DNA from 4 places in the Dehalogenimonas sp. THU2 genome. Region 4 is predicted to be linked to each of the others. Evidence: riboswitches for the same ligand, from Rfam matches in the RefSeq annotation. Region 4 holds a riboswitch; each other region holds the start of a gene.
The links. A riboswitch is a leader RNA that binds a small molecule or an ion and turns the genes downstream of it on or off. The one in region 4 is predicted to bind molybdenum cofactor.

Region 1 (5,614 bases), on a different contig from region 4:
CAGCGTGGATTTGCCGCAGCCGTTCGGCCCCAGAAGGCAATAGATCTCACCGCGGTTGACCTGTAGATTGACGTCCCGGAACACGTCACCCTTACCGTATGAAAATGAAGCATTGGTGACGTTAATCATGACGGATGGTTACCATCCCCTTGCCTTGGTTCGCTTGATCAAATAGATGAAAAACGGACCGCCGATGAGAGAAGTTAAAATTCCCAGGGGGATTTCCGCCCCGGTAAGTGTCCGGGCGATATTATCTATCAGCACCAGGTACATGGCGCCTAGCGACAGGGAAACGGGAATCAACAGGTTGTGATTGGTGCCGACCAGCATTCTGCCGATATGGGGAATCACCAGTCCCACCCAGCCGATAATCCCGCTGACGCTGACTGCTCCCGCTGTAGCAATAGTGGCGAAAAAAATGGCCAGGCTCTTGGAAATCATGACATTAACCCCCAGCGCCCTGGCTTCCACATCCCCCATGGACAGGACATTCAGCCGCCATCTCATTAGAAGCAACCCTAAAACCCCGACCGCCATCGGTATGGCAGAGATCAGAATATCCGAGAATTGTGCGGTTGCCAGACTGCCCATCAACCAAAAAACGATACTCGGCAGTTGGTCATAGGGATCAGCCAGATATTTCAGGAGCGAAATCAGGGAAGCAAATATGGATGACACCACCACGCCGCCGAGTACCAGCATTATGGTGGGTGCGATTTTATAGGTCACACCGATCATGTAACTGAGCACGACCGCCAGCAGGCCGAAGGCGAAGGCAAACAAATAAATATATACCGCCTGACCCTGAAACAAGATTATAGCCAGGGCGGCGCCGAAACCCGCGCCTGAAGATACCCCCAGGATGTTGGAGCTTACCAGCGGATTGCGGAACATGCCTTGGAAGGACGCGCCGCTGACCGCCAGGCTGGCGCCTACCGCCGCCCCTAAAATTGCTCGGGGCAGCCGGATGTCCCAGACCACGTTGATATGCGTGGCCGGGACATCGGCATTCCCCAGACCCAGTTGGAAAGCCAGAGCTTGAAGCACTTCTGACACCGACAAAGGGTACCGGCCGATAAAAAGCGATACCAGCATAATCAAAAGCGGCCCGATAATCAGCAGGGCGAATAAACCCGGCTTTTTGAAGTTGAATTTACTCAATGACGGTGATCAGCGTCACATTGTCAGCCCAGTGTTTCGGCCCTCGGTTGTGATTCACCCACTTGACCAATCCGGTGCTGGCATTCAACGCTTCCCCGTCAACCATCCAGGCAAACCCTGCGGCAGCGGCATCGATCCTGTCCGGAGTAATTTCCACAGTGACGCCGGCACTCTCGATGGTAATAACTGTGAACGTTTTCAACCCGATGTATTCCAGCAGGTCGACGAGCAGGATACATTTGAAGGTGTGTGCCGGCAGGACATTATTCCCATCTTTGATGGCGGCGACGATATCTACCGGACCGATCTTTGCGGCGTCCTCATGGGTGATCGTAACCGGTGTTTTACCGATCACCTGGACGTTTACGCTCCATTGTACCTGGGGCTCCTGGGTGGTCAGTGGCGGCGCTGTTGTTTGCGCCGGCGCGGTTGTCTGAGGCGGAGTAATCGCTTCCGCATCGCCGCACCCGGCAACGCTCAAAGTCATTAAGGCTGCCATCAGCAGCAATACCATTCTGGTTTTCATCAACGTCCTCGCATCGTTATTATTTTCGTTCGATTCTTCAGGGGTAAACGGTACCGGAGAAAATAAAAAAAGAGTGCCCCAAAAAGAGAGCACTCTAAAATATATATTATTTAAACATAATTTCCCCTTTCCAATAATGGGAGGCACAGGCGTTTCCATCTGTACCCTCGGTCCTGACGGAGTCAGGACACCGTTTGCACCCCGTGACATCTGTTTTAGGTCAGTGCAAATTCGGAGATTATAAAATTGTTAATTTTCGGTCGATGCCGATTAGTACTGCCCGATATAGTACCAGATTTTGCCATAGACGTAGAGCGAAGTCAAATTCAAACAGACATTATTTAACCGTCACTGCGAGGAGCGAAGCGACGTGGCAATCTCATAGCCACCAGCCCTGGTTCCATGACGGAATCAACGATAAAACAAACCGTCATCGTGAGCCTCCGGCGAAACGATCTCAAAGCCGCCATAATCTGCTTGCCAGTTTCCCCGTGAATACCGTAAAAAAAGAGGGCGCTTGAAAGCGCCCTCTTCGGTCTGCCGTTTTAACCCCTACGATTTCCGCTTGTCGAAATCCTCAAGGTCGAGGTTGTCGATGAAATCGCGGAAGGCGCTCATCTTCTTGATCTCGTCCTCGCTGGCTTTTTTGCGCTTTTCGGAAACGTCGGCGGTGCCATCGATAGCTTCCAGCGCATCGGCGCCGCCTTCGCTCTCGCGTTCCAGGACGATGCCTGCCTTGTCCAGCACCGATTCGTCGGCGTAGATGGGCACGTCCACCCTGACCGCCAGCGCCAGCGCGTCGGAGGGCCGGGAATCTATCTCAAGCTGGTTGCCGCCGAAGTTGAGCAGTATCTTGGCGTAGAAGGTATCGTTCTTGAGGTCGTTGACGATAACGTGCTCCACCTTGGCGCCCAGCACCTCGATGGTCGTCGCCAGGAGGTCGTGGGTCATCGGCCGCTGCACCTGAATGCCTTCCTGCAGCCGGATGGCGATGGCCTGCGCCTCGGCGGAACCGATCCAGATCGGCAGATAACGCAGGGTATTTTTTTCTTTGAGCATGACCACCCGCTGATAATTCACCAGGCTGACACGTATGCTCTCAATGGTCATTTCTATCATTATTTTCGGGAGCCTCCAATGCGCGGTTAGCCTTGTTAAACCTGCCCAATTCTACCTTTATGGTCATGGGGTGTCAATGAAGTAAACACGTGTTGACGCCCAGCCGTGGTAGAATATTTCCGCGGGGATTAGCAAGGCTCTTCACAATGAGTCCGGTTTATAGTAGAATAGTTAGCCTTTGCCGATAAAAGGTCTACCGGAGTTTCCAAGAAAAGCGTCATACCCTGATTCAGGTGCGTACCCAGAAAACATCTAGCTGTCTGGAAGGAGACAAGAGGAATGCAGAAGACGCCGGAGGCGATTGTCTGGTTCAACCAGGTAACCAAGAATGACATTCCCATAGTCGGTGGTAAAGGCGCCAATCTGGGCGAAATGACCGCCGCAAAGATTCCGGTTCCTCCTGGCTTTATCGTAACAGCCAACGCGTATTATGATTTTATCGCTGCTTCCGAGTTGCAACCCCGGATCAAATCAGCGCTGGAAAACCTGGACGTGGAAGACTCCAAAGCCCTGACCGCCGCCGCCGGCGCGGTCAAACAGCTTATCATGGACACGCCCCTGCCGCCGGACCTGGCGGGGAAGATCAAGGAAGCTTATGCCACCCTCGGTGAGGGACTGGTGGCGGTCAGATCCTCGGCCACGGCGGAAGATCTGCCGGAAGCCTCCTTTGCCGGCCAGCAGAGCACCTATTTGAACATAGAAGGCGGAGACGCCGTGGTGGCGGCGGTCCAGAAATGCTGGGCCTCGCTTTTCGAGCCCCGCGCCGTATATTACCGCGTTGAACAGCGCTTCGATCATTTCCAGGTCGGCATCGCCGTGCCCGTGCAGCGCATGGTGCAATCGGTGACTTCCGGCGTCGTCTTCACCATCGAACCCATCACCAACGACCCCTCCAAGATCGTCATCGAGGCCATCTACGGTCTGGGTGAAGGGCTGGTATCGGGTGAAATCACGCCCGATCTTTTCATCATCGACAAAGAAGGTCCTTCCATTGTTTCGCGCCGAATCAGCCACCAGGACCGGCGGCTGGTGCGTAACACCGGTAATATTGAGGCCGGCGCCGAGGGCTCCAACTACTGGCAGGGCGTTCCCGCCGCCAGACAGGAGCAGCAGAAGCTTTCGGACGATGACGTCATCAAGCTGGCGGAACTGGCCATTCATATCGAGAAACATTACGGCGTACCGCAGGACATCGAGTGGGCCAAGGAGAACGGCGATATTTTCATCGTCCAGTCCCGCCCCGTCACCGCCATCAAGGAAAGCACCGAGATGGAACCGGAGATCAAGCGCCCGATCCTGCTGTCCGGCGCCGCCGCTTCCCCCGGCTTGGCTTCCGGTCCGGTCAAGATCATCCTGGACCCCGCCAACATCGACCAGGTCTTCACCGGCGATATCCTGGTGGCGGAGATGACCACCCCGGATTTCGTACCCGCCATGAAACGGGCGGCAGCTATCGTCACCAACCGCGGCGGCCGCACCTCCCACGCCGCCATCGTCAGCCGCGAACTGGGAATCCCCTGTGTCGTCGGCACCGGCGAGGCCACCTCCCTGCTTAAAACCGGCCAGATCATCACCGTCGACGGCGCCCACGGCAAGGTTTACGACGGCAAGGTGACCCGCCGCATCCAGACCTCCTCGGTCGTCAGCATGGTCCGCGACGCCATCAAGACTAAGACCAGAGTTTATGTCAACCTGGCACAGCCGGAACTGGCTGACCTGGTCGCCGCCCGCAACGTCGACGGTGTCGGTCTCCTCCGAGCCGAATTCATCGTCAGCGCCATCGGCAAGCACCCCAACTTCATGGTGGAAACTGGCCGGCAGGAAGAATTCATCCAGAAGCTCTACGATGGTATCCTGCCGTTCGCTAAGGCTTTCCACCCCCGCCCGGTCGTTTACCGCACCACCGACTTCAAGACCAACGAATACCGCGAGCTTGAGGGCGGCGACAAATACGAGCAGCCGGAAGAAAATCCGATGCTGGGCTACCGTGGCGCCTCACGTTACATCCGTGACATCGAAAGCTTCAAGATGGAGATAGAAGCCATCAAACGGGTGCGCAAGGATTACCCCAATCTCTGGGTGATGATTCCATTCGTGCGCACCGTCGATGAACTGATCCGGACCAAGGAGATTCTGGAAGCCGAGGGCCTGAAGCGCGGGCCTGACTTCAAACTGTGGATGATGACCGAGATTCCGGCCAACATCTTCCTGATGGACAAATTCATCGACGTTGGTATCGACGGCATCTCCATCGGCTCCAACGACCTGACCCAGCTGGTGCTGGGCGTCGACCGTGATTCCGAGAAGCTGCAGGATACTTTCGACGAGCGCAATGAGGCGGTCATGGCTGCCCTGGAGATCGCCGTCACCACAGCAAAGCGGAGAGGCATCACCGCTTCCATCTGCGGCCAGGCGCCGTCGGTATACCCGGAACTGACCGAAAAACTGGTCTCCTGGGGCATCACCTCGGTCTCGGTCAGCCCTGATATGATCGGCACCACCCGCGAGATCATCGCCCGGGCGGAAGCCAAGCTGAAGGTATAAAAAAAGCGTATCGGGTAATTTCCTCTCCCCTGCGGGGAGAGGATTAAGGTGACGGGGCACCTCCAGCAACGAAGAGTCTATCAGGACAGATTATAATCCCTCTCCCCCAACGGGGAGAGGTTAGGTGAGGGGGCACCTCCAGTAACGGAGGAGCTATCGAATTCGAGCATTAATATGCATCAAAACGCATCATGCGGACGGGGTTTCGGCGCCATTCGGCGCAAGGCCGGAGTCCCCGCTGAGGAACGAAGCCCCCGATGAACG
Region 2 (5,614 bases), on a different contig from region 4:
CTTACCCGCTCCGGAAGGGCCGATGACGGCTAAAGTTTCTCCCATTGAAATGTCTAGAATAACGTTTTTCAAGACTTCAGTCTGGTTGTATCGTCGGGATAAATTGTGGGTCTGCAGAATAGACATGGACTATTCTTCCACTCTTTTGATCATATGAATTTCTCGTTGCTGAAGCCAGCCAAGCCCGAAATTGATGATAAGGGCAATCGCCAACAGAATTATACCTAAGGCAATAGACAGTTCAATATCGCCACGTCCGGTTTCCAGAGAGATGGCAGTGGTTAATACACGTGTGTATCCGCTGATGTTACCGCCGATCATCAACGCCAAACCAACTTCGGAAATGGCGCGGCCGAACCCCAGGATAAAGGCGGTAAATATAGCAAACCGGGCCTCTTTGATCATCATCACACCCATCTGCCAGCGACTGGCTCCCAGCGCTACGGCCGTTTCCTTGGCCTGGCGGTCAATACCGGAATGAGCGGAGATTACCAAGCCAAGCATTAGCGGAGTTACCAGTAATGCCTGACCGATAATCATGATGGTGGGAGTGAACAACAGACCGAATTCACCCAGCGGCCCGGCGCGGGAAAACAGCATAAAGACCAGCAGGCCGACGAGAACTGTCGGCAGGCTGAACAGGGTATTGATGAAACTGATGAGAGCCCTTTTTCCACGGAAAGTGGAGTGAAAGATAAGGGCTCCCAAGGGTAACGCAATGGATGCCGCAACTACGCTGGCGGTCGCTGATATGCTCAGCGACCGCCAGGAAATCTCGAAAACTTCAGAGTCAAGCGATATGATCAGCTCAACAGCCTTTTGCAAGCCTTGCCAAATTGCGTCCAATTTATCCTAACTTGTCGGTTCTACGCCATAGGTTGGGTTGAATAGTGGGGCGCCATAATCTTTAACGCCGTACTGTCCAATGATATCCTGTATTTCCTTAGACATCAACCACTCAGCCATGATCTTGGCTGCCTCAGCGTTACGAACGCCGGGGACATTCGCCGGGTTAACCGGAATGGCCGCATACACGTTTAAGAGGATGGCCCCCTGGTCAACGGCTATGGTCAAGCCGGTATCGGCTTTGTACGCCAGGAAGGTGCCGATATCAGCTATAGTATAAGCTCCGAACTCTTTGGCTTTGAGGAGTGTTGCACCCATGCCGCCTGAGGCGTCAATGTACCATGAGCCAGAAGTACGAACTGTCTCGTAGTTAAAGCCGGCAGCCGCCCAGATAGCCTTTTCTTTGGCGTGAGTACCGGAATTGTCACCACGGGAAACAAATTTAGCTGTACCGGAGTCAGCCAGTTTTTTGAAAGCCGCTTCCGGAGATAACCCTTTCAATCCTAAAGGATCATTAGCCGGGCCAACAATGACAAAATAGTTGCTGGCAAAAACATAACGCTGAGTGCCGAAACCACCGGCGATGAAAGCTTCTTCCTGTGACTTTGAATGTACAACAACGATATCCACGTCTCCGCGTTTACCAAATTCCAACGCTATACCGGTGCCGTTGGACATGACGTCAACTTCAACGCCATATTTTTTTTCAAACATGGGCTCCAGAAGCGCCCACAGGCCAGTATCATACAGACTGGTGGTGGTGGAGACCCTTAACCTGATGCTCGGGTCGAGAACACTCAGCCCTTCATCGTCCGTGGCAGTAGGGTCGGGGTTGGGGGTTTCGGTGCCGCAACCGATGGCGGCAAAAGAAATCAGCATCAGTGAGAACATCACCGCTGCCAGTTTTGACCAGAATTTTTTCATAACACACCCTTTATTCATTATATTTTCCCGATAAAAAAGCACCTCTTTTTTAAGGAGGTGCGCGGCCAGACAATGTCTCAGTCATGGCTTTTTCTCCTTTCCAAATCGCGGGAGGCGGCGCCGTTTTCAGCATCGCCCTTGGGGTGGTTTGCCCCACCCACCGGTCTTTTCACCATGGCCTTCGGAGAAGGATTTAGGTTCCAAGACTTCGGAGACAGATATTAAATTAGAGCTATGTTAACACAGGGTACTAGTACCGGTCAACCGATGTCACTTCCCGGTCATCTCCTTTACCTTGCCTATAAGCGCCGGCAGTACCTTCTTCCAGTCGCCGGTGACGCCGTACGCCGCCGCCTTGAAGATGTTGGCCTCGGCGTCTTTATTGATGGCGACTAGGGTCTTGGTGCCGGAAACACCGGACAGGTGCTGGCTTGAACCGGAAATGCCGACGGCAATATATAGTTCAGGGGCGATCACCTTACCGGTGATGCCGATCTGGCCGCTCTCCGGCCACCAGCCCTGGTCGCAAGGAGGGCGGGAGGCGCCGACACCTCCACCGAGCAGGTCGGCCAGTTCCTTAAGCTGGGTAAAACCTTCCGGCCCGCCTAATCCCCGGCCGCCGCCGACGACCACCTTGGCATCTTCCAGACGGGGGCCTTCTTCTTTGATCTTGATCTGTTCAAGGACGCGGATCGCTGTCGTCGAGTCAGCCGGCTGCAGTTCGATGATCTCGGCTTGGCGATTTTCATTGACGGTTGCCGGGGAAAACGCCTTGGGGCGGATGCTTGCGATTCCGGGTCCGGTCTCGATGATGAAATCAGCCAGGGCGTTGCCGCCGTAGACCGGGCGGGTGAATACGATCTCATCACCATCGGCGCGGACGGCAACGATGTCGGTTACCGCGGCGGTTTGGAGTCTGGCGGCGAGCAAAGGCGCCAGGTCCCGGCCCAGATCATTCTCCACCATCAGGATGAACCTGGGGTTTACATCACTGGCCAGCCGGGTGACGATGGTCGCTGCGGTGTCGTCCATGATGGCGCCGGCCTCGGCGGTGAAGACCTTGGTCGCGCCGAGGCTGCCGAGAATTGTGGCGGCGGATTGGACGTTGGAGCCGATGAGCAGTATGTCGATACCTTCGTTCGATCCGGTGTCGATGGCCTGAGCCGCGCCCATAAGCTCGGCGGCGGATGATGATGGTGTGCCGTCTTTGACTTCGATGATGATTAAGATACCTTTGTTGTGGTTCATGGGATTTCACCCTCTCACATTCGCTTCGCTCAGTGCGAGCCTTTAGTTCGAAAAAATTGAGAAATATTAAATCAGTTTCAGTTCGCGCAATTTTAGGGCGAGGTTGACGCCCTGTTCTTCCGGGGTATCCCCGGAAATAATCTCACATTTGGCTTCGCGTTGCGGTTGATACAGTTTCAGGAGTTTCACCCTGCGTCCTGCCTCACCTGTCGAGGTGATTTCAGTCCCGATATCCGCCGCTTTCCAAACCGCCGGTTCCTTCTTTTTGGCGGCCAGCACGCCCCTGATGTTGGGCAGGCGCAGCTTGCCGATCTCGCTCGCTACGGTGACGACCGCCGGGATTGGCGCTTCGACGACTTCGTAGCCATCGGAGGTTACTCTTTCGATGCGGAGCCTGCCGCCGGCTGAATCGATTTTGCGAGCGCGGCTGACCACGGGCAGGTCCAGCGCACCGGTGACCAGCAAGCCGACCTGGCCGGCGTCCCAGTCAGCGGCCTGACGGCCGGTAAGGATGACATCGAACTGCCCGATCTTCTTCACGGCCAGGGTCAGGGCGTGAGCGGTGCCGGCACTGTCGCTGCCCTCGAAGACGGAGTCATCGACGAGGATGAGTTCGTCGGCGCCGAGGGCCAGTGCTTTCTTGAGGAGTTCCTTGTTGAGACCGCTGCCCAGGCTTACTGCCTTGATGGTGCTGCCGGGGTTGGCGTCTTTGAGCTTAAGAGCGGCCTCTAGGGCATGCTCTGAATAAGGGTCGATGACCGGGGCCACTCCGGATGGCGGCACCACCTTATTGGCAGCGGCGTCGATCTTGAAACTGGCCGGCGGTATCTCAGGGTCGGGGATCTGTTTAATGAGAACTATGATGTTCAAGGTTGTCTCCTCGATGATATTGAACGCTTGCTCAACGACTTGATTAATTTAGCACCGGGGCGGGGGTACGGTCAAATCAGTTCGGTGACCGAGAGACGATCGAGCGGTATCAAATCGCGGTGGATTACGGTACGGCTCCCGGGCAAGTACTTGTCGATGATCGTTTGTACCGCGGTTGTCTGGCCGGTGCCAAATTCAAGCAGCAGCCAGCCGGGTTTGTTCGGCCGCCCGGCGACCTGGCTTACCAGGCGGCGGATGATGTCCAGACCGTCGGGGCCGCCGTCGAGTGCCAGTTGCGGCTCGAAGCGGTTGCCCTGCGCCTCGACAGCGGGAACGTAGGGCAGGTTAGCGCAGATGATATCGATCCGCCGGTCGCCAAGAGATTCCAGCAGGTCGCTTTCTACGAACTCAATGTTGCTACACCCATGAAAGGCGGCGTTGCGGCGGGTGAGATCAAGGACACCGGAAGAAATATCGACGGCGATAACCGTCGATCCCGGCAGGTGCTTGGACAGCGTCACTGCCACGGCGCCCGATCCGCAGCCGATATCGGCAATGACCGGGCTTGAGTACCCCTTGGCGATATCGAGGGCTCTTTCGACCATAAGCTCGGTTTCAGGCCGGGGAATGAGCACGTCGGGAGAGACGGTGAAATCAAGGCCGTAAAACTCGATATGACCGGTTAGATATTGTAAAGGTTCGCCGTTTTTCAGCCGTTCGATGAGATCGAAGTACTCTTCGGCGGCAGCGGTGTCGATGATCTGATCGAGCCTGGAATACAGTCCGGCTCGCGAAAGCCCAGTGACGTGGCGCAATAGGGCTTCAACCTCGATGGCGGCGGCCGGACCGGATACTCGGGCTCCAGCTTCTCTCAAAATGTCGCCGAGGGTCATAGGCCGGATGATTGCAGCAGGCGGGCCTGTTCATCTGTGGCCAGAGCGTCGATAATGTCGTCCAGGTTGCCTTCAAGAATCTTGGGCAGGTTGTGAACGGACAAGCCAATGCGGTGGTCGGTCAGGCGGTCCTGAGGGAAGTTGTAGGTACGAATCTTCTCCGAACGTTCCGCGGTGCCGACCTGGGAACGCCGGGCGTCTATCATCTCATTGTCCGCCTTGGCTTGTTCCATGGCCAGCAGGCGGGAGCGCAACAGGGCCATGGCCTTCTGCCGGTTTTTAAGCTGGGAACGCTCTTCCTGGCAGGCGACGACGATGCCGCTGGCCAAATGGGTCATACGCACCGCGGTAGCCACCTTGTTGACGTTCTGGCCGCCGGCGCCGCCGGAATGATAGATGTCTATCCTAAGGTCTTCCGGTTTGATGTCGATTTCCACCTCCTCGGCCACCGGCAATACGGCCACGGTGGCGGTGGAGGTGTGGATGCGGCCGGCGGCCTCGGTTACCGGCACGCGCTGGACGCGATGGACGCCGCTCTCATATTTAAGGCGGTTGTAGACATCCTCGCCGTCGATCTCAACCACCGCTTCCTTGAAGGTGCCGTCGGCGGATTCCGTCAGGTCGATGACGTCCACTTTCCAGCCCTTGATCTCCGCGTAACGGGTGTACATGCGGAAGAGATCGGCGGCAAAAAGTTTGGCCTCGTCACCGCCGGTGCCGGCGCGGATCTCGATGATGATGTTGCGGTCAGCGTTGGGGTCCTTGGGCAGGAGAGCCAGTTTCAGCTCTTCGTAGAGGGATTCCTGCTGTTCCTTGAGGCTGCGGTATTCCTC
Region 3 (5,614 bases), on a different contig from region 4:
GAACACCCTCGATGATCTTTTCATTGACGCTGATTTACAGGTTATCGTCTTCACCGGCGGCACCGGCTTGTCTCGGCGGGACATTACGGTTGAGACGGTGACACCCCTGCTGGAGAAGCAGATGCCGGGCTTCGGCGAACTGTTCCGGCTGTTGACCTGGGAGTCCATCGGAACACCGTCGGTCATGAGCCGGGCCCTTGGCGGTGTCAGGAGCGGCAAAGTTATATTGTGCCTCCCCGGCTCCCTCAACGCGGTAAAGCTGGCGGCTGAGAAGATCATCCTGCCGGAGATCGGCCATATGGTGCGGGAGGCCGGAAGATGATGAAACCTTTCGGTCAACTGCTTGACTTCGATACCGCCCTGACGACCGTGCTGGCTAATATTCACCCGGTGATCGCGGCGGAAAAGGTGGGCCTCATGGGGCTGTCCGGCCGCGTTTTAGCTGAGGATATCCGGTCCACTCTGTCGATCCCCCCCTTCGCCCGCGCCGCCATGGACGGTTACGCCGTTATTGCCGAGGACACCTTCGGCGCCGGACGCCGCAACCCCCGGCAACTACCTTTAGCCGGCCGGATATTCGCCGGCGACGCGCCTGTCCAAACACTCCAAAAGGGTCAGGTCGTCCAGATAGCCACCGGCGCTCCCATGCCTGACGGCGCCGATGCCGTGGTCATGGTGGAAGAGACCGAAAAATGCGGTGAAGAGGTCGCCATCTTCAAGGCTGTTTACCCCGGCGCCAACATCGGGCAGATCGGTGAAGATATTAAAAAAGGCGAACTGATACTCAAAGCGGGAACGGTTCTCGACGCTGGAAAGATCGGTGTGCTGGCCTCCCAGGGACTGACCGAAGCGAGCGTTTACGTTAAACCCCGCGTTGCCGTGATGCCCACCGGTGAAGAGATCGCCGCCGCCGGTAACGATTTGGCTCCGGGACAGATCTACGACATCAACTCCCACACGGTGGCCGCCGTGGTGCAGCAAAATGGCGGTGAACCGGTTAAAATGCCTATCGCCGAGGATAAGCGTGATAAACTTCGTTCAGCCATCGAAGCCGCGTTAGAGGCTGATATGGTGGTCATCTCCGGGGGATCGTCGGTCGGCGAACGGGACCTGATGTTCGGCATCCTGGAAGAACTCGGCAAGGTTCTTTTCCACGGCATCCAGGTCAAACCGGGTAAACCGACCATGTTCGCCGTGGTGCGTGGCAAACCGGTGCTGGGGATGCCGGGATATCCCACCTCCTGCCTCATCAACGCTCATTTATTATTGGCGCCTGCCGTCAAAAAGATGGCAGGGTTAGCCTTCGATCGTAAAAATGCCGTCGATGCTGTGTTATCACAAAGCGTACCCGGAAGCGTCGGACGGCGGCAATTCCTGCCCGTCAGACTGATCGACGGTCAGGCGGCGCCTCTGTTCAAAGAGTCCGGCGCCATCACCGCCACCGCCGAAGCCGACGGCTACCTGGACATTGCGCCGAACGTGGATATTTTAGAAAAGGGCGAAGCGGTCAAGGTATTTCTGTTCAACGGTTGAGCTAGTCCATGTTTTATTGGACTGGTTCCGTCTGTTGCATTTTTTCCGTAGTAGGGCACTCACACAATCGATTCCTCGTTGAGGTGCCCCCTCACATTCGCTTCGCTCAATACAGGCTCTAACCTCTCCCCGTTGGGTATGAAGGGTTCAGATATTAGATATTAGGATTTCAATATCTCCAGAGTATCTCCCGCCGCCACATCTCCACCCTCGATGATACGGGCGAAAACCCCCTCCAGCGGCATGACGCACATGCCCACCTGCCGGTAGATCTGGCAGTGCTGGTGGCATTCCTTGCCGATCTGGGTGATCTCCAATTCCACGCCCCGTCCGGTCTTGAGACGGGTACCGATGGGCAGGGTCATCAGTTCTATGCCCTCGGTGGTCAGGTTCTCGGCGAAATCTCCGGGCGATAGTTCCAGCCCTTTGGCTCTCATTTTATCAATGCTGGAATTGTCCAGCAGGCTGATCTGCCGGTGCCAGCCCCGCGTGGCATGAGCGTCTCCCTGGAGACCGTAATCCGTCTCCAGTACACCACAGCCAATATCTTTCTTTTTGGTTCCTTTTTTAACGCTGGTGCAAACCGCGATGATCTTAGCCATTAGTTGTTCTCCTGTAGGCGCCGCTTTTGCCGCCTTCTTTGGATTCGAGGTAAATACTTGCGATGGTCATTCCTTTGTCCACCGCCTTGCACATATCATAAACGGTCAGCGCCGCTACGGAAGCGGCGGTCAGGGCTTCCATTTCCACACCAGTCTGGCCGGAGCATTTGACTTCAGCGGTTATCTTCAATCGGTCTGTATCGGCGAATTCGAAATCGACGGTAACACCTGTAATCATCAGCGGATGGCAAAGCGGTATTAGATCTGGTGTCTTTTTAGCCGCCATTATCCCGGCGATGCGCGCTGTGGCCAGCACATCCCCTTTTTTGATCTCCATCGCCTTTATCAGTTCGGCCGTCTCTGGTTTCATCGTGATTTCAGCTACTGCAACAGCGCACCGGTCGGACACGGCCTTGGCGGTGACATCGACCATTCGAGCCTGGCCGTGTTGATCCACGTGAGATAGTTCCATTGTCATCAGCCCCCTATCTGGCGCATCTGGCGGCCACCCACTGCGGCTTCTTCAAGGTAATGCCGTTCCGGCTTGGCCATGATCGCCTGTCGTAACAGAGCTTTCAATTCCGCTTCACCGCCGCCGTTTCTGATCGATGACCGGATGTCGATTTCCAGGTCGTTGAGTAAACAAGGTCGCAATTTGCCATCAGCGGTCAGGCGCAGCCGGTTGCATTGGCCGCAGAAACGATGGCTCACCGGCCGGATAAAGCCGATGGTGCCCTCGCCGGAGCCGAACGAATAGTAATTGGCCGGTCCGGCGCCGTTCAGGCAACAGGCCCATAATGCCCCTGCCGATGTTTCGATCCGGTCTTTTATCTCCGAAACGGTCAACACCGGTTCCGCGCCGGCGCCGTCGAAAGGCATATATTCGATGAACCTCACGTGCCAGGCTTCGTCCCGGGCCTTTTTGGCGAAATCGACGATCTCGTCGTCGTTGATGCCGGGCATGACCACCATATTGATCTTGACCGGCGACAAGCCCACCCGGTGCGCCTCAGCCATGCCTTTGAAGACATCGTGAAGGTTCTTCCCGCCGGTAATGCGGGTGAAGCGATCCGGTTGCAGGGAATCCAGGCTGACGTTGATCCGCTTCAAACCGGCTGCTTTTAGTTCGGCCGCCTGCGCTTCCAGAAGTGTTCCGTTGGTGGTCAGGGATATATCCTCAATACCCGGTATCGCGGTCAACAGGCTGACCAGATTAGCGACATACGGACGTACCAGAGGTTCGCCGCCGGTAAGCCGCACATGGGTTACCCCCATCTCCGCCGCCACCCGTGTGATACGGGCTATCTCTTCATACGACAGGATGTCGTTATGTCCGAGATGGGAAATTTCGCCGTCGGAACAATAGATGCATCGCAGATTGCAGCGGTCGGTGACCGATATCCTCAGGTAATTGACGCGGCGGTTGAAGGCATCGTAGGTGCCGGTGATGCAGTTGCCTTCAGTCATATTATTAAACAGCCTCCAATAAAGAGGCGGCAATATGCCATATCCGCCCTCCTTTCCAAATACGGGAGGCGCCGCCGTTTCCAGCGACACCCTGACCGGCCGCCTGCCATGTCGATTGATTTAGGCGAGGACAGCTCGAAGGGTAATCTGTCGACATTTTAGCACCAAGTACTAGTACCGGGCAAGCATGGTCGATAAATGACTCATTATAGATTCGACTGTGGCAAGCTTTTATAAAATCCTATTGACAAACCCGTCCCGCCCCTTTAGACTCAAGCCGAAATGCACTCAGGAGGAACCCTGAAATGAAGCTGATCATTGTCGGTCTGGGACAGGCCGGAGGCAGGCTCGCCGATGAATTCGCCCGGATGGCCATCAAAGCGCGTCAGGAGAGAAACTTACGCATTGCCACCGACATATTAGCGATCAACACCGATACCGCCGACCTTTCCTCATTGACCAAAGTTAAAAAAGACTCCCTTCACCGTATCCTTATCGGCGCCGGTCACACCGGCGGCCACGGGGTAGCCAAGATCTCAGAGACGGGCGCCGAGATCGCCAAAGAGGAGCGGGATAACCTCATTGGCATCATGAAGAAGAACGAACGCTTTTATGATGCCGACGCGCTGCTGCTCATGGCCTCCGGCGGCGGCGGAACAGGCTCGGGCGCACTTCCGATATTCGCCCGGGCGTTCAAGGAGAATTTTCGGGATAAGCCGGTGTACGCCATGGTGGCCTTGCCCTTCGAGCACGAGCGGCTGAATGAGGAGCGGGCTGTTTTCAATACCGCGATGTGCCTCAAGTCCGCCAATCAGGCCGCCGATGCGGTGATCCTCGTGGACAACCAGCGTTTCATCCGGAAAAGCCAGTCACTGGCCAGCAACTTCCAGAAGATCAACGAGATGATTGTCACACCTTTCTATAACCTGCTGTGCTCGGGTGAGGAACGCAAAGCCAAGTCAATAGGCACCTCGATTCTGGACACCGGAGATCTCAAGGAGACGCTGCGCGGCTGGACGGGCATCGGCTATGGCACGGTGCCGCTGGACTTGATCGTTTTACCGTTCGAGAAAACTCGTAACTACCTCAAGAAGAACTTTGAGAACCAGCGCGGTCTATATGCCATGGATGAGGCGCTGGCGGAGATGTCGGTCGCCTGCAACCCCGTTGACGCCGGCCGGGCTGGTCTGCTGGTTTCCGGGCCCGCCCGTGAGATCAGCGTCGAACTGGTCAAAGACCTCTCCGAACGCCTCAGGGAGGTAGCACCGGCGGCGCAGCAGCGCCTTGGTGACTATCCGCGGGAACGCGGAATCCTGGATGTAACGTTGATGCTGTCCGACCTCTCCGAGGTACCCATCCTACGTCAGTTCTACCAGGAATCAACGGAACTGGCGGCGGAGTTCAAGGAGCGGCAGAAGTCCCGCGCCCTGAAAACCGACATGACGATGGAGGCGGCGGAGGGCATACCGACGCTGCTGGATTAGATTCGGTCTAGCGGTAGTCTATCGAGAACGGCATCGCTGGCAATGTTAGAGATTCACGATTCCGGATAAGTTGGTGTATCATATACTGGTAAGTGATGTCTGCTTGTCATCTTGGGTCAAAAAGTATATACTACCCTATAACTTTTGGCCTAGTACTACCCCGGAGGCTGACGCATCATGTTAACCCAGTTCGGCTATGTCGGGCTTTTTTTAATTATTGCCATCGGGTTTATCCTGGTGACGCTGTTCATTCCGATTATTCTCGGCCGGCTCACCAAGATCGTGCCCAGGAACCCGTCCCAGGTTAAACAGGAGACTTACGAATGCGGTATGGAAACCACAGGGCGTTCCTGGGTGCAATTCAATTTCCGCTATTACATTTACGCGCTGATGCTCATCGTCATGGATGTGCTGGCTGTTTTTCTTTACCCCTGGGCGGCCAGCCTGGGTGATCTGGGTGTCCCCGCCTTTTTCATCGCGATGTTTTTCCTCTTCATCGTGACGGTGGGCTATTTTTACGCCTGGAAG
Region 4 (5,614 bases):
TTGGGCGTCTTCGACTCTTAGCCATCAATTCGGGTGGACCATCGGATTACCTGAACAGGTTTTTCAAATCGTCCGGCAGGGAGGCCGGGTTGTCACAGCGCGGGGGTATGAGAGGGGGGTGTGAGTGCTCGTTCATGATGGCCTGCCCTTCCGCGCTCAACAGGAATTCGATGAACAGCGCCGCTTCATCCGGGTGGGAGGCGGAGGCGGGGATGGTAATACCGTAGAAGATGGGTTCGCCGAGGAAAACGGGGGTGACAGAGGCGAAGCGCCGGAAGTCCAGGGTGACTTTAACCGTGGAATACAAATCCTGGAACTCTTCACGGCTGAAGTCGATCTCCGGCGGCAGCGCCAGGAAATTCAAGCCATGCTGTTCGGCTACGCTCTCGTACTCGAAGGCGTAATCGATTTGGCCCGCCTCGAGCAGGGACAGCAACTGGACAGAGAAACCCCTCAGGGCGATATGCCGGGTCCGCGCCTCGATGAGTTCCGGAACGACGATGTTAAAACCGTTCCCTTCATCCAGCGAGCGTACCGGCCCGGTGAGGTTGAAGGTGAAGAGATTCTCGAAGATGGTGTTGTCGTCGTAGTAAGCTTCCGCGAGTTGGGCAATCATCAGTGTACGGTAACCCACCGCATCCAGCCGGGGGTCGGCCAAACCCAGCCGGACCTCTTCCCGGTTCAATATCTCGAACCAGTTGCCGGCGTCAATCTCATCGCTGTAAAGACTGTCATCTGTATAAGCGATGCCGAGCCGGTTGCCGGCGAACTGGATCGTCCAATCGGCGTAGGACTCGGTGGTGTTCGGCAATAGTGTGGGATACATGAGGAGCGGAATGAGCGAATAGTCCGCCACAGCCACCACATCGATGTCGTCATGAATCTCGGTGACATGGCGTATCACCTGGATGCTGCCATGGCCTTCCATGAGGACATCGATATGGGGATATTTGCTCTCAAAGGCTTTTTCAATAGCCTCGAAGGGCACCAGCAGACTGCCGGCTTCAAAAACTACCAGCTTCGTACTAGTTTGCTCGCCGCTGCAACCGGTAGACGCCGGGAGGGTACACGACGCTACCAGGAGACCTGCCAACAACAGTCCGATCCGCTTCATTCCGCTCTCTCCGGGGTAAACATTATGGGAAGATGATCTTGATCGATACAATCAGACTGACCATCTGGCCTTTGGTTAGGCCTTCGCCGACCAGTCGCAGCGGGAAGAAGGCTTCTGACAACATTTCACCGTTCATCTTGAAAGCGACGATTATCTTGTCATTGCGCTTTACCAGTTCGGAGGAGATGGTCCGGGAGAAACCGTCGGATGCGGTAACCTGGATCTGGTATCCGGCATTCGCCAGGTCGTCGTTGAAGGCGATATCGCGCTGGTGCTTCTGGCCGTCGTCGACCCAGCCCAGCAGGCGCCACAGGGGGATACCCTGCCAGACGTTGCCATCCGGGTCGGTCCATTCCGCGCCGTGGCAGCCGGGGGTAGCGCCGGATTCGAAAGTGGCGTAATCCATCTCTTCGGTGATGCCACCTTCCAACATGAGGGTCCAGGTGGCGGCCGCCTCGATAATCTCGATCTTGGTGACCCATTTGACCCACCAGTGGCCTTCGGTGACGGTGGTATCATTAGCTAGGATGACCATGCGAAGGGGGCCGTCGGAATCCGGGATTTCATTGCCTGACTGTTCGTAAGCGATGATGGGGATCAGGGGCGGGGGATTGGAAAGTTCATTACCGCTGGCCACGTCGAAGGCGGTGAAGTAGCCTTCCGTGATCTGACGGTGGGACAGCGTCATGGTGTAGCCGTCCTTGGCTTCCACGCGTACGGCGTTAGCTTCGGTGATGCCACCGATCTGGCTGAGCAGGTCGGCGATGGATACGCCCTTGAATCCCTGGGGAGCGATGATGCGGCCGGTGGAGTTCATAAGGCCAGCCTGTCCATCTTTGGCGCTTAGTGCCTTGAGCTGGTTGAAGGTCAATTCCTTGGTCTGGGTGCCGTTGACCAGTGTCAGGACCAACGGGGAGTCATCGACGGTCGGAGTTGCTTCCTTCGGAGTGCAACCGCCCGCGATAGCCATGAGCAGAGCCAGTGTGGTGGCAACGATGATAAGGGGCTTGAGTTTCCTGAGCCAGGTACGCATAGAACCTCCTGAGAATCTTCTACTGCGCGCCTTGACGGAGGTAACTCTTCGTTAAATGGAGAAGGGATAGCTATGCAGCCATACCAATGAAATGAAAAAAAGAGACACTTATAGAATCAAGCGTCTCTTCAGGTGCAATACCAAACTTTCACTGGCTCTCCTCTTTCCAAATACGGGAGGCACCGGTGTTTCCACCTGTACCCTCGGAGCTTTGCAGCTCACCGGTTCCGCAACCATGACATTTGTTTTAGGTCGTCGGAACTCGAAGAGTTACCGCCATTTCGGCGGAGTTGAAGGGGATTATAACAGCGCGTTTCTTAGATGTCAAAAGGCTTTGGTGTCAATAACTGATTGGTAGTTCATTCAATCTATTGACAATGGTACATTTTGCTCCTATGATGGTCATCAATAAAAATACTTGAACAGGTATTCAACCTGCGAGAGAATGAAAGGGGTCCAAATGCGGCGCGTACTGACGTCACTCGGAATCGTCCTCATCGCCTTTGCCCTGGTCTGGTTGTATTTCATCTTCCCCGGCATGGCCAAACTTCCGGAGGATTACACAGCGGAATACCGTTTTGAAGGCACGGTGCAGGTGTTCAATCCGTCGACCGGTTCTCTGGTGCCTATCAATACCAAGATGGAGCGGACCCTGGATGCGACGGGTGTTAACGATGCCGGCGCGCTTATTATTCAGCAGGTCATTAAATTCACTGAAGCGACCTCAGGTGCCCCGTTATCAGCGATCAACCCGGCTCTGGCCGCGCTAGATTCGACTGAAACGTACGCCGTGGACCGTTCGACCCGAGAGAACGTAACGGGCGGCGATAAGTCACGCAGCGGCCAGTTCACCTTCCCGGCCGACGTCCAACAGGAGACCTACCAGGTCTGGTCGGCGACAACAGGAAGTGCATTACCGGCGACCTTTGTTCGTGAAGAGACGATTCAGGGCGTCAAAGTATATACCTTCAACATCGACAGTAAAGGTAACGCCTACCCCGCCGCCGCCAACGGAGCGCCCCAGACGGTGGACGTGTTCACCATCATATCGGTTGAACCTATCAGCGGCACACCGGTCTTTACCACCAGCAAGACTACCATCAATATGCAGGTAGCTCCGACTACCTCGATCCCGGTGTTGATCAACGAAATCACTTTTACCGATGACACTGTCGAAGACGCGGCGGAAGAAGGTGCGGCCAACCGCAACCTGATCCTTGTGGCGAGCGTTTATGCGTTCTGGGGTGCTATCGGGTTAGGTTTGGTACTGCTTGTGATCGGGGTCACCAGGAAAAGCTAAGTCCCAGAACACTTTGGAATAGAATACGAAAGGGAGGCTCGAAGGAGCCTCCCTTTTTTAATGGAAGTTAGTTACACCCTCACCTTTAATTCCTCTCCCCCTTCGACAGGCTCAGGGCAGGCCTCAAGGGAGAGGAAGATGGGAAAGTACGCTAACCCAGCGCCGACACCACTGCCACGGCATAGTCCCGGCTGTGAGACAGGCTGACGGCGAGGCTGGTGATGCCAAGTTCTGAGGCAATCGATTTTGCCCGCCCGTAAAGCCTGATCTCCGGGCGTTGGCCTGGTTCAGCGATCACTTCGATATCACGGTAAATCAATTCCTTGCAACCCAGCGCCTTGACCACCGCTTCCTTGGCGGCGAAACGGGCGGCCAGGGACGGTAATTTGCTGCGGTAGAGTGACACTTCGGCATCGGTGAAAACCCGGGCCAGAAAGTTCTCGCCCCAGCGGGATATGGCGGTTTCGATGCGCGATATTTCGATAATATCCACGCCAAGGTACTGGTTCATACGGGCGCCTCGCAGGGGGCTTTTTCCAGCCTGATGGCAGCTACTTTCAGCTCCGGTATCCGGGCTACCGGGTCAAAAGCCGGGCTGGTCAGGATATTGGTGGCTGTTTCCGGGAAATGGAAGGTCATGAAGACTACTCCCGGTGCCAGCCGCCCGCTGACCCGGGCCACGGCAGTTACCGAGCCGCGGCGGGAAGTGACCGTGACATTCTCACCGTCAGCGATACCCAGACGGTCAGCGTCGCTCGATGCGATTTCTAGTGTCTCCTGCGATTGCAGCACCTTGAGTCCCCCGACCCGGCGCGTCATGGTGCCGGTGTGGAAGTGATACGGGCTGCGGCCGGTGGTCAGGATGAAGGGATACTCATCGTCAGGCTGCTCGGCCGAGGGGCGGTATTCAAGAGCCTTGAACGCGCCTTTACCGCGGCTGAATCGTTCGACGTGAAGTATCGGCGTGCCGGGGTGGGTTGGGGTGGGGCAGGGCCATTGAAGACCGCCGGTTTCCAGCCGCTCCCAGGTTATGCCGCCGTAGCTGGGGGTGAGCGATCGCATCTCATCGAATATTCGATCGGGACCGGTGTAATCGAACCCCTTGCCGCCCAACCGCTTACCCAGTTCGTTGGTTATCCACCAGTCGGGCCGGGAGTCGCCGATAGGGGCGACGGCGCGGCGGACCCGCTGCACCCGGCGTTCCGTATTGGTGAAAGTGCCGTCTTTTTCCGCAAAACTCACCGAAGCCAGGATGACATGGGCTATTTCCGATGTCTCGGTGCGGAAGATGTCCTGGACTACCAGCAGTTCAAGCTTGGAGAGGGCTTTTCTGACCCGGTTGATGTCCGGATCCGAGAGCATAATGTTCTCACCGACCAGGTAGAGGGCTTTGATCTTTCCTTTTTCGATGGCTTTCAGTATCTCCGGAACGGTCAGCCCGCGTTTCTTGGGCAGGGACACGCCCCAGGCCGTTTCGAATTTGGCCCGAACTTCATTATCGGCGACCTTCTGATAGCCGGGAAAAACATCGGGCAACGCTCCCATATCGCAGGCGCCTTGCACGTTGTTCTGGCCGCGGAGCGGGTTCACCCCGGCACCGGGTTTGCCGAGATTGCCGGTTAAAAGCGCCAGGTTGGCGACGGCGCTGACGTTGTCCGTGCCGTGGCTGTGCTGGGTGATGCCCATGGCGTAGAGGATGCTGGCCGGTCGGCTGGCCGCATACAAACGTGCCGCTTCCTTAATTTGGTCTAGCGGCACGCCGGTGATCGTGGCGGCATGGTCGAGGTCGAAGCTATCGAGCGATTCGGCCAGGGCCTCGAAACCCTCGGTCCGTTCGGCAATGAAAGTCTCGTCGTAAAGCTTTTCGTCGAAAATGATCTTGCACATCGCTGAAAGCAGCAGGACATCGGTGCCCGGCGTCTGTTGCAGGAAGATGTCCGCGTAGCGGACCAGGGGTATCTTCACCGGGTTGGCCACGATGAGGCGGGCGCCGTTCTTGATGGCCTGCTTGACCTCGAAACCGATGACCGGGTGGGTCTCCGAGGTGTTGGCGCCGATGGCGAAGAAGCAGGCGGTATCTTTCATGTCACCGATAGAGTTGCTCATGGCGCCGGAACCGAAGGCGGCGGCCAGGCCGGCTACGGTGGGGCTGTGGCACAGCCGGGCG

Region 1: it holds a riboswitch for molybdenum cofactor, as region 4 does, so the genes downstream of both, ABFB09_RS04025 (hypothetical protein) here and ABFB09_RS02630 (molybdopterin-dependent oxidoreductase) in region 4, are expected to answer to the same signal.
Region 2: it holds a riboswitch for molybdenum cofactor, as region 4 does, so the genes downstream of both, ABFB09_RS05860 (substrate-binding domain-containing protein) here and ABFB09_RS02630 (molybdopterin-dependent oxidoreductase) in region 4, are expected to answer to the same signal.
Region 3: it holds a riboswitch for molybdenum cofactor, as region 4 does, so the genes downstream of both, moaA (GTP 3',8-cyclase MoaA) here and ABFB09_RS02630 (molybdopterin-dependent oxidoreductase) in region 4, are expected to answer to the same signal.

What each region holds. Positions count from the first base shown of each region.
Region 1 is NZ_JBDLLU010000005.1:85,885-91,498, reverse strand. It holds gene ABFB09_RS04035 (ABC transporter ATP-binding protein) at 1-129, opposite strand, end outside; gene ABFB09_RS04030 (iron ABC transporter permease) at 139-1,095, opposite strand; gene ABFB09_RS04025 (hypothetical protein) at 1,154-1,687, opposite strand; molybdenum cofactor riboswitch at 1,795-1,936, opposite strand; gene ABFB09_RS04020 (bifunctional nuclease family protein) at 2,240-2,806, opposite strand; gene ppsA (phosphoenolpyruvate synthase) at 3,086-5,350, shown strand; gene ABFB09_RS04010 (deoxyguanosinetriphosphate triphosphohydrolase) at 5,608-5,614, shown strand, end outside.
Region 2 is NZ_JBDLLU010000009.1:3,021-8,634, reverse strand. It holds gene ABFB09_RS05870 (ABC transporter ATP-binding protein) at 1-126, opposite strand, end outside; gene ABFB09_RS05865 (ABC transporter permease) at 130-846, opposite strand; gene ABFB09_RS05860 (substrate-binding domain-containing protein) at 853-1,770, opposite strand; molybdenum cofactor riboswitch at 1,848-1,996, opposite strand; gene ABFB09_RS05855 (electron transfer flavoprotein subunit alpha/FixB family protein) at 2,041-3,018, opposite strand; gene ABFB09_RS05850 (electron transfer flavoprotein subunit beta/FixA family protein) at 3,085-3,888, opposite strand; gene prmC (peptide chain release factor N(5)-glutamine methyltransferase) at 3,960-4,763, opposite strand; gene prfA (peptide chain release factor 1) at 4,778-5,614, opposite strand, start outside.
Region 3 is NZ_JBDLLU010000007.1:12,729-18,342, reverse strand. It holds gene ABFB09_RS04940 (molybdenum cofactor biosynthesis protein B) at 1-322, shown strand, start outside; gene glp (gephyrin-like molybdotransferase Glp) at 319-1,533, shown strand; gene ABFB09_RS04930 (MOSC domain-containing protein) at 1,695-2,135, opposite strand; gene moaC (cyclic pyranopterin monophosphate synthase MoaC) at 2,128-2,607, opposite strand; gene moaA (GTP 3',8-cyclase MoaA) at 2,613-3,602, opposite strand; molybdenum cofactor riboswitch at 3,635-3,754, opposite strand; gene ABFB09_RS04915 (tubulin/FtsZ family protein) at 3,908-5,086, shown strand; gene ndhC (NADH-quinone oxidoreductase subunit A) at 5,264-5,614, shown strand, end outside.
Region 4 is NZ_JBDLLU010000003.1:142,238-147,851, forward strand. It holds gene ABFB09_RS02620 (ABC transporter permease) at 1-25, opposite strand, end outside; gene wtpA (tungstate ABC transporter substrate-binding protein WtpA) at 47-1,114, opposite strand; gene ABFB09_RS02630 (molybdopterin-dependent oxidoreductase) at 1,137-2,147, opposite strand; molybdenum cofactor riboswitch at 2,291-2,427, opposite strand; gene ABFB09_RS02635 (porin PorA family protein) at 2,608-3,447, shown strand; gene acpS (holo-ACP synthase) at 3,599-3,958, opposite strand; gene fdhF (formate dehydrogenase subunit alpha) at 3,955-5,614, opposite strand, start outside.